4 regions of the Fructobacillus evanidus genome follow, and region 1 is predicted to be linked to each of the others. Evidence: riboswitches for the same ligand, from Rfam matches in the RefSeq annotation. Region 1 holds a riboswitch; each other region holds the start of a gene.
The links. Region 1 has a riboswitch for thiamine pyrophosphate ahead of AABI08_RS02395 (3-oxoacyl-ACP reductase). Riboswitches for the same ligand answer to the same signal wherever they lie in the genome.
Positions count from the first base shown of each region.

Region 2: another riboswitch for thiamine pyrophosphate. It lies ahead of AABI08_RS02745 (TenA family protein); the one in region 1 lies ahead of AABI08_RS02395 (3-oxoacyl-ACP reductase).
Region 3: another riboswitch for thiamine pyrophosphate. It lies ahead of AABI08_RS02695 (ECF transporter S component); the one in region 1 lies ahead of AABI08_RS02395 (3-oxoacyl-ACP reductase).
Region 4: another riboswitch for thiamine pyrophosphate. It lies ahead of thiW (energy coupling factor transporter S component ThiW); the one in region 1 lies ahead of AABI08_RS02395 (3-oxoacyl-ACP reductase).

Region 1 covers NZ_CAUZLM010000002.1:211,587-215,707, reverse strand. The annotation lists gene AABI08_RS02415 (MFS transporter) at 1-813, shown strand, start outside; gene AABI08_RS02410 (NINE protein) at 1,019-1,288, shown strand; gene AABI08_RS02405 (hypothetical protein) at 1,422-1,550, opposite strand; gene AABI08_RS02400 (hypothetical protein) at 1,581-1,730, opposite strand; TPP riboswitch at 1,928-2,017, shown strand; gene AABI08_RS02395 (3-oxoacyl-ACP reductase) at 2,118-2,870, shown strand; gene AABI08_RS02390 (hypothetical protein) at 3,039-3,791, shown strand; gene AABI08_RS02385 (hypothetical protein) at 3,991-4,121, shown strand, end outside.
Region 2 covers NZ_CAUZLM010000003.1:53,308-57,428, reverse strand. The annotation lists gene thiM (hydroxyethylthiazole kinase) at 1-756, opposite strand, end outside; gene thiE (thiamine phosphate synthase) at 753-1,400, opposite strand; gene thiD (bifunctional hydroxymethylpyrimidine kinase/phosphomethylpyrimidine kinase) at 1,413-2,228, opposite strand; gene AABI08_RS02745 (TenA family protein) at 2,225-2,881, opposite strand; TPP riboswitch at 3,028-3,116, opposite strand; gene AABI08_RS02740 (MarR family winged helix-turn-helix transcriptional regulator) at 3,248-3,706, shown strand; gene AABI08_RS02735 (PH domain-containing protein) at 3,893-4,121, opposite strand, start outside.
Region 3 covers NZ_CAUZLM010000003.1:43,133-47,253, reverse strand. The annotation lists gene AABI08_RS02700 (ATP-binding cassette domain-containing protein) at 1-1,224, opposite strand, end outside; gene AABI08_RS02695 (ECF transporter S component) at 1,237-1,794, opposite strand; TPP riboswitch at 1,875-1,965, opposite strand; gene AABI08_RS02690 (FAD-dependent oxidoreductase) at 2,074-3,414, opposite strand; gene AABI08_RS02685 (MerR family transcriptional regulator) at 3,621-3,998, opposite strand.
Region 4 covers NZ_CAUZLM010000022.1:9-3,352, forward strand. The annotation lists partial or broken gene AABI08_RS08495 (IS30 family transposase) at 1-96, shown strand, start outside; gene AABI08_RS08355 (2-keto-4-pentenoate hydratase) at 566-1,387, shown strand; TPP riboswitch at 1,587-1,692, shown strand; gene thiW (energy coupling factor transporter S component ThiW) at 1,970-2,476, shown strand; gene AABI08_RS08365 (HAD family hydrolase) at 2,537-2,983, shown strand; gene AABI08_RS08370 (thiamine-binding protein) at 2,980-3,279, shown strand.

The sequences.
Region 1 (4,121 bases):
ATCGTTGAATCTAGAATCGAAAAGCCGATGATGGCTTTATCTCTGTTCAAAAATAAAAATTTTGTTGGTTCTATTATTGTTGCCTTTGCCTTGGGATCAGGCGTTTATGCGATGCAAATTTTCATCACATCAATGATGGAAAATGCGCTGTCATATGCAGCCTTTGAAACCGGGTTACGTCAGGTACCGATGACGATTTGGAGTTTGATTTTAGGGCCAGTTGCCGGCTACTTAACTAACAAGTTTTCAAATCGTCGGACCATTGCGATTAATTTATTAGTGGGTGCTGTCGGTCTACTACTCTTTGCTAATGCCATGACAACTCAGCTTTCATATCAGGAACTGATTTTGCCATTGATTTTGCTGGGAGTATCAAACGGGCTTGTCAATCCATTATTGAATAATGCAGCACTAGCGGATGCAAAACCGGATGAAATTGGCATGGTGTCTGGCTTAGTCAATGTCTTTATGCAGTTAGGAACATCATTTGGGGTCGTAATCCTAGGATTGTCTCAGAGTAAGGCATATGACAGTCATCTGCATACCTTCTTCAATTCGCTTGATGTCCACTTAGCAAGCATTGAAAAGATCAAAAATCAGTTATTGGCAGAAGGACCTTTTTCAAGTCATGGCATAATCTCACAAGATATAAAAGCGCCAATGGCTATTGTGAGTGATCTTCGGCATGCGACTTCGCAAGCATTTTACGCAGGAATGAACAGTGTGATGTTGGTTTCGGCGTCTATTTTGACGGTTGCCGCCGTCCTAGCATTTTTCTTGTTAAAAGATGGCCAAGCTGCTAAAAATAAGTAGTTGTTATTCATCTTAATTTGAGCCTCAGAATGTTGATAATATTCTGGGGCTTTTCTTATGTCTATTTCCCGTTATGCTGTGTGGCTGATTTATGAAAACATCGTATTCAAAACGACATCCTCTCTGTAAATAAAGTAAAATAAATGATAGAATTGTAGTTGGATATTCTCAATCAGATTACTTGAAACATAAGGAGAAAAAATATATGGATACTGTATATGACGGCAATGCAAAAATTAACACTGTGAACAAGCATGTTTTTGTTTGGGTTTGCAACTTTTTGGTTGGTGGCTTTGGTGTTGATCGCTTTATTCGGGGACAAATCGGTTTAGGTTTGTTCAAGCTTTTCATCGGTTCATGGATTACTTTGGGCATTTGGCCCTTTGTTGATTTTGTGATTGCGCTTGTAAAAGCTTATGGATCAAACAACCATAGCAATGAATTAACATTTATTAATGGTCGTTACGCTAACTAAGAGTTACTTTTTCAAGGAAGATAACTGACTGACACTACTAATAAAACCCAGCGTTATTGAACGGTGGGCTTTATTTTTTATTTGATGTTGTTAAAGCAGGCCAATTCAATACTGATTTGGTATTAGTAGTAATTTAGCCTAGCAGGGCAACGTACCCAACCATGCTCAGCACGGCAATGATGCCGATAATAATGAACCATGGGCGTGTGTAGAGCGTGTCTCGTGGTTGTTGATCTTCGTTTTCTTTGTTTTTATCGTTCATCAGGTTATTTTCCTTTCATACAAAATCAGATTACTTATATAGAATAATGGCGCGATAGGTGAGTGACCAAGGTGAAATCGACAGCACTTCGTAGTCTTGGGCTTCTAGATTGCTGATAGCGGCATTTAAATTTTGTTCAAAGCCTCTAGAGGTGCTCGCACTAATGACTTTTGTTTTCATAGGTTCCCCTCCGTTCTTTCAATCAACTCTCTATCCCCATTGTAAGTAAAGCGATTCATTTTTCAATGATGAGAGCTGATTTTTTATGAAATTTAAAGGATTTGGGCTGGCATATCAGTCATTATTAAGCCGTTAAATGTTTGATTTTAAAATCAGTCTAAAATATGGTTGATGGCTGATTTCATATGGTAAAATATAAGCAACGCTAGGGGCGTCGATTTGACTGAGAAGAACCCTTTGAACCTGAACTAGTTAGTACTAGCGGAGGAAAGTGTCATTGCTAATGATTTTTTAGTGGTGCTTTCTATCTAGAAAGCACCTTTTTATTTGCAGCAAACGGCATAAGGTCAGTCACTGAGATGCCTTTCTAAAAGGAAAGGTAGAGGAATGTCGAAAACAGTTTTGATTACGGGAAGTAGCCGAGGCCTGGGAGCAGAAATTTCACGCACTTTCGCGAAAGATGGATTCCAAGTGGTGATTAATTATTATCACAGTCAAGAGAAGGCCGAAGAATTGGTAGCAGAAATTGGACAGGACCGCGCTATGGCTATTCAAGCTGATGTCCGGAATCGGGCCGAGGTTGATCAAATGGTGCAACAAGCCGTTGCTAAATTTGGTTCACTTGACACGGTTGTGAACAACGCCCTCATCAATTTTAAATTTGATCCCGTGGCACAGAAGCTCTTTAAGGATTTGACTTGGGATTCTTATCAGGAGCAAATCGATGGTACATTGAAGGGAGCCTTTAATGTGACGCAAAGTGCTTTACCACAAATGATGGCGCAAAAAGCTGGTCAAGTGGTTAATATCGGGACTAATTTATTCCAAAATCCCGTTGTGGCTTACCATGAATACACCACGGCCAAGGCTGCCATGATTGGTTTTACCCGCAATTTGGCAGTTGAATTGGGCGAATTTGGCATCAACGTCAATATGGTTTCGGGTGGTCTTTTGCAGACAACGGATGCTAGTGCGGTCACAACACCGGAAGTGTTCGACTACATCAAGCAAACAACGCCGTTGCGAAAAGTGACGGAACCAAGTGATGTTGCCAAGGCTGTCCTCTTTCTCGGTAGTGATCAGGGTCGGGGACTGACGGCACAAAACGTGACGGTTGACGGCGGTTTGACAATGAACTAATTTGAACAAATTTGGCAATGTCCAAGACGGGCATTGTTTTTTATTTGGCAAAATGAAAACAAAGTGTAATAGATTAATTAGAATCATTAGCGTTAAAATCAGGAGTAAATGTTACTGTTGGCAGACTGCTGGCCATCAAATAACAGTTTTTAGAGAGAAGGCATAACGATGGTTATTATTGGTTTGATTGCAATTGTGCTGATTGGCATTTGGTTTTCTTTTTGGCTTTCGATGAAAATTATCGAAATGCTGCCATATCTGATTTTGCTTTATATTGCCCTGAACATTTTGAACTTTGTTTTGGATCACAAGACGGGAATTTTATTGACTGTTCTGGTAATTGCGGCGATTCTGATTTTTGGCTGGATCTATGGTTCGCGGCACTCAGATGATGAAGCTGATGTGGAGCAGGTAGGTGATGATCATACTGCAGAAATTAGCCCAACAGTAATCGACACTGCGCATGATGAAACCCCAATGGAACCAATTGCCATTACTCAGTCAGTTGAACTGACACCGGCTGAACGGCGTGACCAAGCTTGGCAAAATTTTCAAGAAAATCATCCGTTAAACCTGGGGGATGGTCTGTTTATTGATACAAAAAATGAACAAATGTTTCTTGATTTAGGTGATGCCGAGGAGCGGGGACGGAAATACTTGCTAGAAAATTTTTCTGCCGTGCAGGAATACAAGATTCGAGAAGAAACGGCGGAAACTAAGGTGATTGGCGTTCATTTTACGGATATGGGCCGGTACAACTTTGCTGATATTGAATTAAGTAAGGCTACCAATGATGTTTTGGGGACTAGCCCAGCCGACTATTTTGAAGGCATTTTAGCGCAACAAGTTTCATCTCTGCATCCGGATGTTAGTTCTCTCCAGAGTGATGATCAGCCAGGAATTGCGGGGACGAGTGACTAATTGACGTGCGCTTTATTTTGATGGGCGAACATAAGTTCAATAAATTGTTATCAGAATGATAGACAAACTGACAACAAGAGAGTTAAACTAATGGAGTTAGTTACCGGCCTTGTTTAAAATAGCCGGCACAAATCTATTAGGTCCAGTTGAACATCAGGTCTATAAAGGTCCTGATTTTTGATTGTTTGGGAGAGTTAGAATGTTTTTCTTGGTTTCATTGACTATTATTGGTTTGCTTCTTTTGACTGCAATTGTGAAGGGACACCATTTAGCGCAACGCCGTCGAGTTCTTCGGGCAGTGTTACACCATGAGGTTAACCAAGCGTTGGC
Region 2 (4,121 bases), on a different contig from region 1:
CTTTTCATCCGTTAAGTTGCCCAACTGGTCGAGCATCTTGTTCAAGAAATCAGCAGGGCCGGCAACCCCCTCTGCCACCGCCAACTCACCGGCAACGGGCAGTGCAGCGGCCGCATAGGCCAAATCAGCCAAATCCATGCTTTGACTAGCAAAGGCGCCCAACAAGCCGTCCAACGCATCCCCCATGCCAACATTGGTTGCCAATTGGCTAGCCGAATTATCAATCTGGTAGACCGTCTGACCGTCTGACACTAGGTCATGAACACCAGTTGCGACTACAACGGCACCAAGCTTTTGAGCAGCCTTCTGGACAATTTCAACTGGATCAGCCGTACCGCTACCGGCATCGATGCCATGGCTTTCCCATTCGACTTCAGCCAGAGTCGCTACCTCACCGAGGTTTCCACGCACGATGCTCACCTTAACGGATTCCAAGAGTTCCTTGGCCCGCTTTGACCGCAATGGCGTTGCCCCAACAGCAACGGGATCGAAGACAACGGGAAGGCCCAATTCGTTGGCTGTCTTCCCACTATTAATCATCACCTTTTGTGAATTTTCAGAAGTTGAACCCAAATTCAAGGTCACGGCGTTGGCAATTTTCGTCAAATCAGCGGCATCCAGCGGATCTTCGAGCATGATTGGTGAAGCACCAATATAGGCGATGGCATTGGCCACCAATTGGGGGGTAACGCTATTGGCCACGTTCAAGACGATGGGTTGGTTCTTGCGAACGGCAGTTAAGATTGTTTGACTCATTTTGTCACTCCTCGTAATTTCTGAACACTTCGTTGAATATCATCGCTAGCGGTAATAGCCGAAATCACGGCAACACCCGCAATCGGCAGCTCCGCCAATTCCTGGCAGTTCTCTTCATGGATACCACCAATGGCCACAACCGATAGCGGGCTCTTGGATGCAACCGCCAAAACGCCTTCTGGCCCAATAGCCTCTTTGACCTTTTCCTTACTGGTCGTTGCAAAAGCCGGCCCAACGCCCAAGTAGTCAACGACTGCCAAATCAGCTTCACTGGCAGCTAGCTCTTTTAGATCATGGACGGATAAACCAAGTAGTAAATCAGGTGCCACCTCATGGATGGCTCGCACCGGTGTGTCACCCTGACCAACATGCAGGCCATCCGCCTGAATGGCCAGTGCCAAAGGCAGGTCATCATCGACATACAAAGGCACATTGGCTTCTTTGGTAATGCTTCTGATTTTCTGGCCCAGCGCCACCTTTTCCGCCTGGTTCAACTTTGAGTGGTCCTTTTCGCGGTACTGGACAGCCGTTACGCCGGCGTCACAGGCCTCTTGAACGACGCGAATCACTTCGTTTGGATCGTCGTTGACGTTTTGGCTACCCACAACGAGATAAACCGTTAATGATGCAGGATCAAAATTCATTATCTTTCCCTCTTAATCTTCTGGATTCGGCCACTGGCCATGGTTCAAAGGACCATGACCGTGACCGATAACTAGTGGCTGACCAATAATGGCATTCATATAGCGGTGGCCCTTTTCAATTGCTTCTCGCAGGGAATCACCTTGGGCCAAAAAGGACGTAATCGCAGCCGAGAGGGTGTCCCCCGTCCCGTGCTTGCTTGACGTTTCAACCTTTTTTCCTTCCAACCAAAAGCCTTCTTCGTTTTCTAATAAGACATAATCATAAATGACTGGGCCTTCCCCATGGCCACCCTTGACGATGACATTTGGAACACCCAACGCTTGAATCTTTTGACCGGCAGTAACCATGTCGTCGCGGTTACTGATTTTCATATCGGCTAAAAGTTCGGCTTCGGGAAGGTTTGGTGTCACCAGCGTTGCTAATGGCAACAGATGATTTTTCAAGGCCGAAATGCCGGCTGGGTCAAGCAAGGTGGCCCCGCCCTTGGCGACCATCACGGGGTCGACCACAAAATTCTTTTGTTGGTAGTGTCGAATATTTTTCGCCACCTGGAGGACGCGAGCTTCGTCAAAGAGTGCCCCCGTCTTGGCTGCACGGACATCAAAGTCAGCCATCACCGAGGCAAACTGTTGGTCAATCACGGCTAAATCAGTTGGATAAGCACCCTGCACACCCAGTGTATTTTGTGCGGTTAACCCGGCTACCACGACCGTCGAATAAGTCTTGCATGCCTGCATGGTCTTAATATCGGCCTGCATGCCGGCGCCACCACCAGAATCAGACCCCGCAATGGTCAATGCTGTCGGATATTGGTTTGGATCAATCATTTTGTTGCCTCCATTCCCTGCAGGAAGAATTGATTTTCATACTTCGTTGATTGGATAAAAGCAGCCAAGGCCTCTTCTTGCACTTCGGGACTAACTTGTTCGGCCGTCTGATTAACCAAAGCCAACATTGGTCGCGTCAAGCCCTTATCAATCCCCCGGTAATAGCCAACCCATGGCATAAAGGGATTATCCGGCTTGATGAGGCCATCACGAATCAACAAATCAGCCAAGTAGGCATAGTCATAGGGACAAGCAGCCAAGGCAACCAAACCGATAAACGGATCCTTTTCAACTGATTTGACCATATGGTTGACGTACTGGTCAGTGACCATTGAATTTGGATACTTGCCCTCTTGGATACTCTTATCGTCAGTTTGAGCCAAATCCAACAAAATCTTATGAGCAGTGTATTCGCGATGATCGTCGACCACTTCGGCATCAATTGTTTGCCCGGTCAATGTCTGGCAGACCTGCTCATACAATGGCAAATAATGACCCAGGTAACGATAATCTTGCTGAACATAGTAGAGCAGTGCCTTTGGATGAACCTCCCCAGCAATCATTGCTTGAATAAAGGGATTAGCATAAAAATCAGCCTTGTGTTCTTCCATCACTTGCATAAAGCGGTCGGAAAACGGCAGCGTTTTTGTCATTTTTTTCTCCTCAATCATCAACTTTATTTTGGCGGACTGTGGCGTTGGCAGTCACCTTTTTGAACATAATAAAAAGCCCTCAGCCTGAGCTGAGGACTTCTGGCCTGCTAACAATTGCCGAAAATGGGCAAAGGCATCAGGATTTAAATCCGTTTTTCGAAGTTTCCTGCGACCGTGCTAGCGGCATCAGGTTCAATGGGTATAATCTCAGCTCAGGGCACCCCAACTTTATTTATCACACAAGCAGTATAGCACGGAAATTAGAACCCGTGTGAAAAACTTCGTCGTACGGACTTGCCACCTGCCGTGAAATCAGTTATATTATAAGTATACTTATCAATCAGCACTAACACCAAGGAGGTTCCCATGAGCCCTGTCAAAACTGCTTCACTTTCTCGCTACATGGATTCGACCAATCAGAAATTCTTCAACTTATATACTGATTGGTTCCGCCAAATGAAATACCGTCTCCGTGAACTTGACTTGACCCACCCCCAATTTCAAATTCTGGCTACTGTCCATGGCCTCAGTTTACAAAATACCGAGATTACTCAAATCATGGTGGCCAAGGCAGCAGACGTTGATGCCATGACTGCTTCAGCTATTATTACCAAACTTAGTCGCGAAGATCTTTTAGACCGCTACCCCGGTAAGAAGAATCCGCGTTCAAAAGCCCTCTCATTAACCCAGGCTGGTGAGGAAAAATTGCAACAGGCCTTAGACATCGTCAATCAATTTGACCAAGATCTGTGGAGCCAATTTGACGCCTCTTTGCCAGAAAGCATTGATCAGGCTCAGGCAGTCGTCAAAACCCACCACTACTAAAATCGTCCAAGTAAATCAACACCAATTGAAAAGAGCCGAAAATACATGATTGTATTCTCGACTCTTTTTTCTTTTACCAAAAAAATCAGTGCCATTATATCATTTAATTGGACCGGAGCCACCTACAATCAAACACGACAGTCCAAGCCACTTTTTATTCACTGATTTCTGCAACGAATGTGCGTTTTAGCCAAGCGATTGGTACCAATCAAAGATGGTCTGCACCTCCTCCATTGGCAAGTAACGGACGGTCAACACCTTCGTACTGGTATCAGTTCGGACCACCACGGCAAGGTGGGCTCGCTGATTGCGACGGGCCAGCCACCAACTTTGCTTAATTGAAAGCGACTGAATCTTATCCCAGGCCATATAGGTGGTGATGGTTTCGTAATTCTTCGCCGTTTTTAAAACAAGG
Region 3 (4,121 bases), on a different contig from region 1:
TTCATCTAAGAAGAGTACTTGTGGCGCCATAATCAGCATCAATAACAGTTGAAGTTTCTTCTGCTGCCCACCCGAAAGCGTGTAGACCGACCGGTCACCCAAACCCGTTAAGTGCAGGTCAGACAACCACTGGTCCAAAACCTCTTTCGTCCAGAAATCAGCGTGATGACTCTTGGCCATCACTTGGTCAAGCTCCTCGTCGACCGTAATGTTTAAGAACTGGTCGGAGGCTGATTGGAACAGCAGACCGACCTGGCCAAAGTAGAGACGCGGCTTCCAGGCGTGGACTTCTTGTTCCTGGTAGGTTAAAGAACCCTCATAGCGGTGCAGTCGTGCCAACGTCTTTAAAACGGAAGACTTGCCGACACCATTTGGTCCTGTCAGCAAGGTGATACCCTTGGCAAAGATTTGCAAGATATCCTGGTCTAAGACCAACCGTTCCCCGTTTTGGATTCGCAGGTTATCCAAGCGATAGGCGGTCTCCTCTACCTGGTCACTTTCGGCGACCGGTTTCAACACCACTGTCTGCTTTTGATAATCATATTGGCTCCAGTCGTTTTCAGGAACCAGCACCAGGGACTTCTCTTTGAGCTGATAAAACTGACTGATTTTATCGAAGTACCCAGCTGAGTCATGGTCGGAAACAAGGATACCGTAGCCCTCTTGGCTAAGCTGTTTAAGCAAAGCCTGGAGGTCTTCCCGCGATTGACTATCGACGGCAGCAAAGGGTTCATCTAGCAGCAGGTAGTCGGCCCCCAGGGCCAACACTTCCGCCAAGGCAACCTTTTGCATTTCCCCACCGGATAAAGTCACAAAGGACCGGTCGACAAAATCCGTCAAACCAACCTTTTCCAGTGCCCAGGCCGTCTTTTGATCAATTTCTTCCTTGCCCAATTCGAGGTTTTCCAGTGCAAAAATGAATTCTTCCCGCACCGTTGGCATAGCAAACTGGTCATCGGGGTTTTGAAAGAGCAAAGCCACGCGCTTGGCCCTTTCATTCGCCTTCAGTGTGGCAATTGCCGTTTGGTCAATTTCGATTTCACCACTGACCTGGCCACCGTATTGAGGGTAAAGACCCGCTAAGGCCTTTAGTAGGGTTGATTTTCCTGACCCGGAAGGCCCCATTAAGAGGGTCAGGGTCTTTTTTTCAAGCGTTAAATTTAGATTATCAATGATGGCTTGATCACGATAAGCCACCGTGAGGTTTCTGGCAGTTATTGCCATTTTTTGTCCTCCTTATTCGTGGGACAACAACTTTGATCGATCCAACAACTTGGCAATCAAGTGTACCAAAACACCTGAGAAGAAGAAGATTGATAGGTAACGAACGATGAACAAAGCAATTAACAAGCCGAACTTGTAGTGAATGTAACCTGATTTAAAGAGGTCCCAGCCAAAGGTGACGACTGTTCCAGTCAAGGTTGACAACCAAAGACCAGCGAACCAGTTCTTATAACCAGTCAAAGCAAATCCAAGTTCAGAACCAATTCCTTGGATAAAACCGGACAAGAGTGTTCCAACACCATAAGAACCACCCAAGAACATTTCACCGGCCGCCCCCAACATTTCACCGATAAAGCCGGCACCGACCTTCTTTAAAATGTAAGAAGCCAATGGTCCGGCCATCATCCATACACCAAGCGTGATTTCATTCGTAAAGGCTTGCAACCCAATCACGGCCAAACCGCTATTAACGATTTGGTAAACCGGATCCATGATCCAGTAAATGACCGAGAAGATAATCCCAATCAAAGCCAGCAAAATCACATTTTGTAGCGTCCACTTTTGTTTCATTATTCTCTCCTTTGCGTCCAGGGGAACAAAAGGCATGAAAAAACCACTCGCCTGGGCAGAGTCCAACACGGGTGGTCATAAAAAACTTGTGTGGATCTTCCTTCGTCGGTCTTAGCCTAACAGGTTCAATGGGTTTAATTCTCAACCAAAATGGTACCCCAGATCGCTATATTCAAATTTACTACCCTATCAGCTTACACTGTCCTTGCTTTTTATGCAAGGGCTTTCAAATAAAAAAGCACTTGGGTTCAATACCCGAGTGCTTGAACAGGCTGATTTTTACTTGTTTGCCTTGGCAACGGCAGCCATGGCAACTGATGAAACATAGTTAACTGGTTGACCGAAGTTTGGCTGGAAGAAGAAGTCCGTCATTGACAATTGATCAATTGTCATGCCGTTTTCAATCGCCAATGAAACCACGTTAGCAGCTTGTGAAATGTCATGCTTTGACAAGAAAGCAGCGCCAACAATGCGGCGAGTACCCTTTTCCCAAGTCAATGATGCCTTAACAGGCGTTGTTGACAACATGAAATCAGGACGGTAATCTTCTGAAATTGTCACAGAATCCGCTTCAACACCCTTACGTGCTGCTGATTGAACAGTCAAACCAGTAGCAGCGTAGGCCATTTCGTACAATTCAACGGCTGATGTTGCTTGTGTTCCTTGGTAAGCCATCGTTGGTTCAACAATGTTCTTACCAACCAAGATTCCTTGACGAACAGCATTGGTTGCCAATGGAATATAGTCATCCTTTTGTGTTGGGTTGTAGAAGACGGTTGCTGAATCACCGGCAGCAAAGACATCCTTCACAGAAGTTTCCATGAACTTGTTAACCTTGATAGCACCGTTTGGCAACATATCAACTTGGTCACGGAACATAGCAGTATTTGGCAAGAAGCCAATACCCAAGATAGCAATATCTGCTTCGTAAGTACCCTTATCAGTCGTTACCTTGATACCATCGGCAGTGTCTTCGAATCCTGAAACCATTTGACCAAGGGCTAATTTAACACCGTGGTCTTCGTAGGCCTTTTGGAAAACAGATGAGAATTCAGGCGCAGTATTGTTTGCCAACACACGGTCCAAACCATCAATCAAAGTCACTTCCTTATTGTTAACTGACAATTGTTCTGCCAATTCGGCACCAATATAACCAGCACCAATCACGATAACGCGCTTGACCTTTTCAGTCACTTCCTTCAAGGCGTTGGCATTATCCCAAGTCTTTGAATCAAAGACCTTGTCAGAATCGATACCAGGAATGCGGGGCTTAATAGCACGTGAACCAGTAGTAATAACAATCTTATCGAAAGTTTCTTCTGACTGGGCACCAGAAACCAAGTCCTTGATGTTCAAAGTCTTTGCTTCCAAGTCTGCAGCTTCAACAAGCGTTTGCATGTGCATTGAAATGCCTTGCTTAGCCATTGAATCTGGCGTTTCATAAAACATCTTGTCAGTTGATGAAACGTTGTCACCAATCCAAAGGGCGATTCCACATGACAAGAAAGAAACTGTTTGATTCTTTTCAAACACGTGTACCTCAGCGTCTGGGTGGTCTGCCTTAATCTGCTTAGCGGCAAACACGCCGGCGTGCGTTGAACCAATTACTGCAACTTTCATTAAAAGTGCCTCCTAATATATAGCTATGTGAAAATTGTAATTAAATTTTACCAATAAAACAACGTTTTGTCAATCGTTTCTCTATCAGTTTTCAAGAAAGTATCAAATAAAACAGAGAGACTTATAGAGTCGTTCTAATTTGGAAAATAATTCGCTTTGGCGACCAAATCAGGCATGTAACTCATTTAATAAAACGAATCTAGCACCTATTCTAAGCGACTCTCCGCTTGGCGCATGTGGCTTTCGTAATGATCAGTTTTATACAGCAAATGGTCATAAGCGGCCTGGATTTCGTTAATGCGCCCCTGCATCTCTTCTGCCTGTTCTAGTAGCAGAGCCTTTCGTGCAGGGATTGTCCGATTGTCATCTTCCAAAACCATGCCCATATATTCACGCAATCGTTCAATTGATACACCTGCGTGGCGCATCGTTTTGGCAAACTTCAATTGATTGATGTTGCGCTCGGTAAAGTCACGCAACTGATTTTCCTTACGGGGCACCGTCATGATAATCCCGATTCGTTCGTAATAGCGAATGGTATCATTTGACAATCCAGTCGCCTTTGCAGCTTCTTTAATATTCATTTTTGCACCTTTCGTACGACAAAAAACAACCCTCGCCCGCTCATTAACCGCTTATCAACATGTACTATCAGTACTCCTAAAGTCGTAAAAAAATAAACTGGGTTAAAGTAAAATCAGAAAGGC
Region 4 (3,344 bases), on a different contig from region 1:
GAGGCGGTTGAACTCATTAACAAGCGGCCCATGAAATTACATCATTATCAAACACCATTGGAAGTTTTTACGGATGCGTTCGAATTAAACTTGTAATCTGCCTTTAAAATGAAGCCGAGGGGAAACCCTTGGTTTTTATTTAAATTAAAAATAAATGATAAAAGTGTTGACATTCGCTCATAAAGTTGTAAACTACGAATCAACAGATAGAAAAGACAAGCAATAATAAGAACTGTCTGAGTGAGAAAATGATTAGAGAGCGCCTGTTTGGTGAAAGGGCGTCGTTTTCAAACTCAAAGACGATCATTCTTTAGCTAGTGGGCTGAATAAAGTAAGCCTCGCTCGGTTGGTACCGTTATCAAACCGGCGTATCGCCTTTTTGGCCGTACGTTTGAGGTTGGACTTTGCCGTTCAACAAATTAAGGTGGTACCGTGCGTAAGCGCCCTTAACAACGATTTTTTCGTGGTTAAGGGCGCTTTTTATCTGCTGATTTTTTAGAAAAGGAGGGCACCGTGAAGTTTCGTACCGTCGTGAGCTGTTTGTATACTGAAAGGAGCATGAAATATGACAATGACTGAATTGAAGACCAAGGTGAAGGTAGTACCAGCAAAGCAAGAGGACAAATTGGCGCAGGCCCTCTATCATGCTTATCAAGAACGTCAACCACTTGAGATGACGGAATGGGAGAAGGTTGTCAGTGATGATCAAACTGCCTATGCAGTGCAAGACCAATTGATGGAATTGAAAAATCAGCCACTTGGGGGTTACAAGGTCAGTTTGACTAGCCAAGAAACGCAAGATATGTTCGATTCAAACGAACCGTTGTATGGGGCTCAAGTACAGAATCATTTTGTTCAGTCACCAGCCAATCTTTCGTTGAAGAGCGATTTATTGGACCCATTGGCAGAAGTGGAATTGGTCTTCAAGGCCAAGGAAGACTTGCAAGTTACCGATTCTTTGGAAGATTTGCGTCGTAAAACGACTGTAGCAGCTGGTGTGGAAGTGCCCGATGCCCGGTTTACGGACTGGTTCCCATCGTTGAGCAAGTACTTAGTCATGGCAGATGCAGCGGTTGGCGGTTTTGTGGTTTACGGACCAGAACGAGAAAGTACCTCTTTGACCGTTGCTGAATTTGAGGATGTGAAGGCCCATTTGGCCCATAATGGCGAAGTGGTCGCTGAAGGAACTTCAGCCGAAGTTTTGGGTAATCCACTTAAATCGTTGCAATGGCTAGTTAAAAAATTGGCAGCGCAAGGTAAGACCTTGCATGCGGGGGAACGAGTTTCCTCAGGAACTTTCCTATTGCCCCCACATCTAACTGAAGGAACTTGGACAGCTAGCTTTAACCATGATTTTGCAGACGTCGTGGTGGAAGTTAGCAAATAAGCAAACAATTTTGAAATATCAGACAGAATAGTTGTCTTTTTCCGTTAAAATGAGTATAATCATTTCCGTTGGGCAATGAGGGTTGCCATCATGTTGGTCATCCTCATTGTTCAGTCACCCATTTTAGCGGTTCCAAATTGTTTGTTTCAGTAAACAACAATTGGCCGTTCCAATAAATTGGGCGGCCTTTTATTTTGAATAAAATCGATCGGGGAGTTTGTGTAACAGACTGAGAGGATGGTAAACCATTGACCCGAACACCTGAACCGGATAATGCCGGCGGAGGAAATCGTATCACTTTTGTAATCGAGGACTCCGTTTTGGGGTGCTCGATTTTTTCTTTTCAATCAGAAAGGAGTGGTAGTGAATAATTCACGGTGATTTTACCGTGACGGGATGAAGGGGAGCGCCTTGATCCTGAAAAAACAGCGATGGGAAGCCGTGTTCCGGCGTGAGAGGAGACCAATTAGTCTCGACCGAACTTTCTACTAGACAGGGTCTGCCTGGCTGGTTTCACCGCAAAAGTGGGAAAGGAGCGCTGTTTTTTCGCTACCCCACTGATTTTAAAAGGAGCGTTTTCAAATGAAGACACAGAAAAAATTATCAACGAAGAAGATGCTAGTGACGGCCTTGTTGGCTGCTTTGGCCTATGTTTTAAATAGTTTTGTCTATTTTCCGGCAATGGCACCCTTTCAACACTTCGTTGATGTCTTGGCCGCCGTTTTGGTGGGGCCGTGGTATGGCTTTGCTAGTGCCTTGATTTGTGGTATTTTGCGAATGATGTCAGGTCGAACGATTCAAGCCGTGACGGGCGCTATTTTTGGCCCCGTCCTCGGTGGTTTGATTTACCGTAAAACCCACAACCTTTACCTGGTTTTCCTTGGTGAAGTGATTGGAACAGGTATTTTAGGGGCGCTGACTTCCTATCCATTGATGAAGATTTTCTATGGCTTGGACGTCCACAAGTGGTATTATTTTGTGCCATATTACACACCAGCTGCCCTTGTGGGTGCTGGAATGGGATTGGCAGTGGTTCTGATTTTTCAGAAAACGGGACTGCTTAAGCGGATGCACGCGAGCTTGGACTAAATAACAACGGTAAAATCAGGACGGCATTGGGAACAGGTCTGGTAAGAGGAGAGTGAGATCTTGGCGCAGGAAATGCGAGTTTTGATGGACCGACACTATCGAAATGATGTTCCACTTAAGGCTGGCGTGTATGCATACTTACAAAACGCATACCAATCTGGTCACAAAATCGTCCTGGCAACCGCTAGTAGCTCGGCGTTGGCCAAAGACTGTCTACGTCGCCTGAAACTGCTGCCGTTTTTTGACTTTGTTTTTTCCTGTGAAGATGTTGGGCAGGATAAAACGCAACCCACAATCCATCAAGTTGCTGCACAATATTTTGGCCAGCAGCCGAATAAGATTGCAGTCTACGAGGATGCACTGTATGCGGCTTCAACTGCAAAGAGGGCGGGTTTTCATGTGATTGGGGTCTATGACCATCAGTCAAAGAAAGAATGGACTGATTTACAAAATTTAGCAGATGAAACGATTGATTTTGCGACTGTAGTAAAAGGAGAAAACAAATGAGTGCAAGTGTAGCAATTCAGGTCTTACCAGCGGCCGAAAATGACCAAGAATTGTGTCGGATGGTCGATGAGGTGATTGCTTATATTCAGAGTACTGGCTTACGTTATGAAGTTGGTCCCTTTGAAACAACGATTGAAGGCGATGATTACAACCAGTTGATGGACATCGTCAAAGAGTGTCAGCATGTGGCTGTTCGGGCGGGGGCCAAGAAGGCTTCAGCCTATATCAAGGTCGCCTATCAGCCCGATGGTGAAATTTTAACGATTGATCAAAAAATCGGTAAGTACCAAAAATAAAAAAGTCAGACCTTTGTGATATGAACCCCAAAATTAGGACATGTCATTGAGCGGCCTTGAGGACT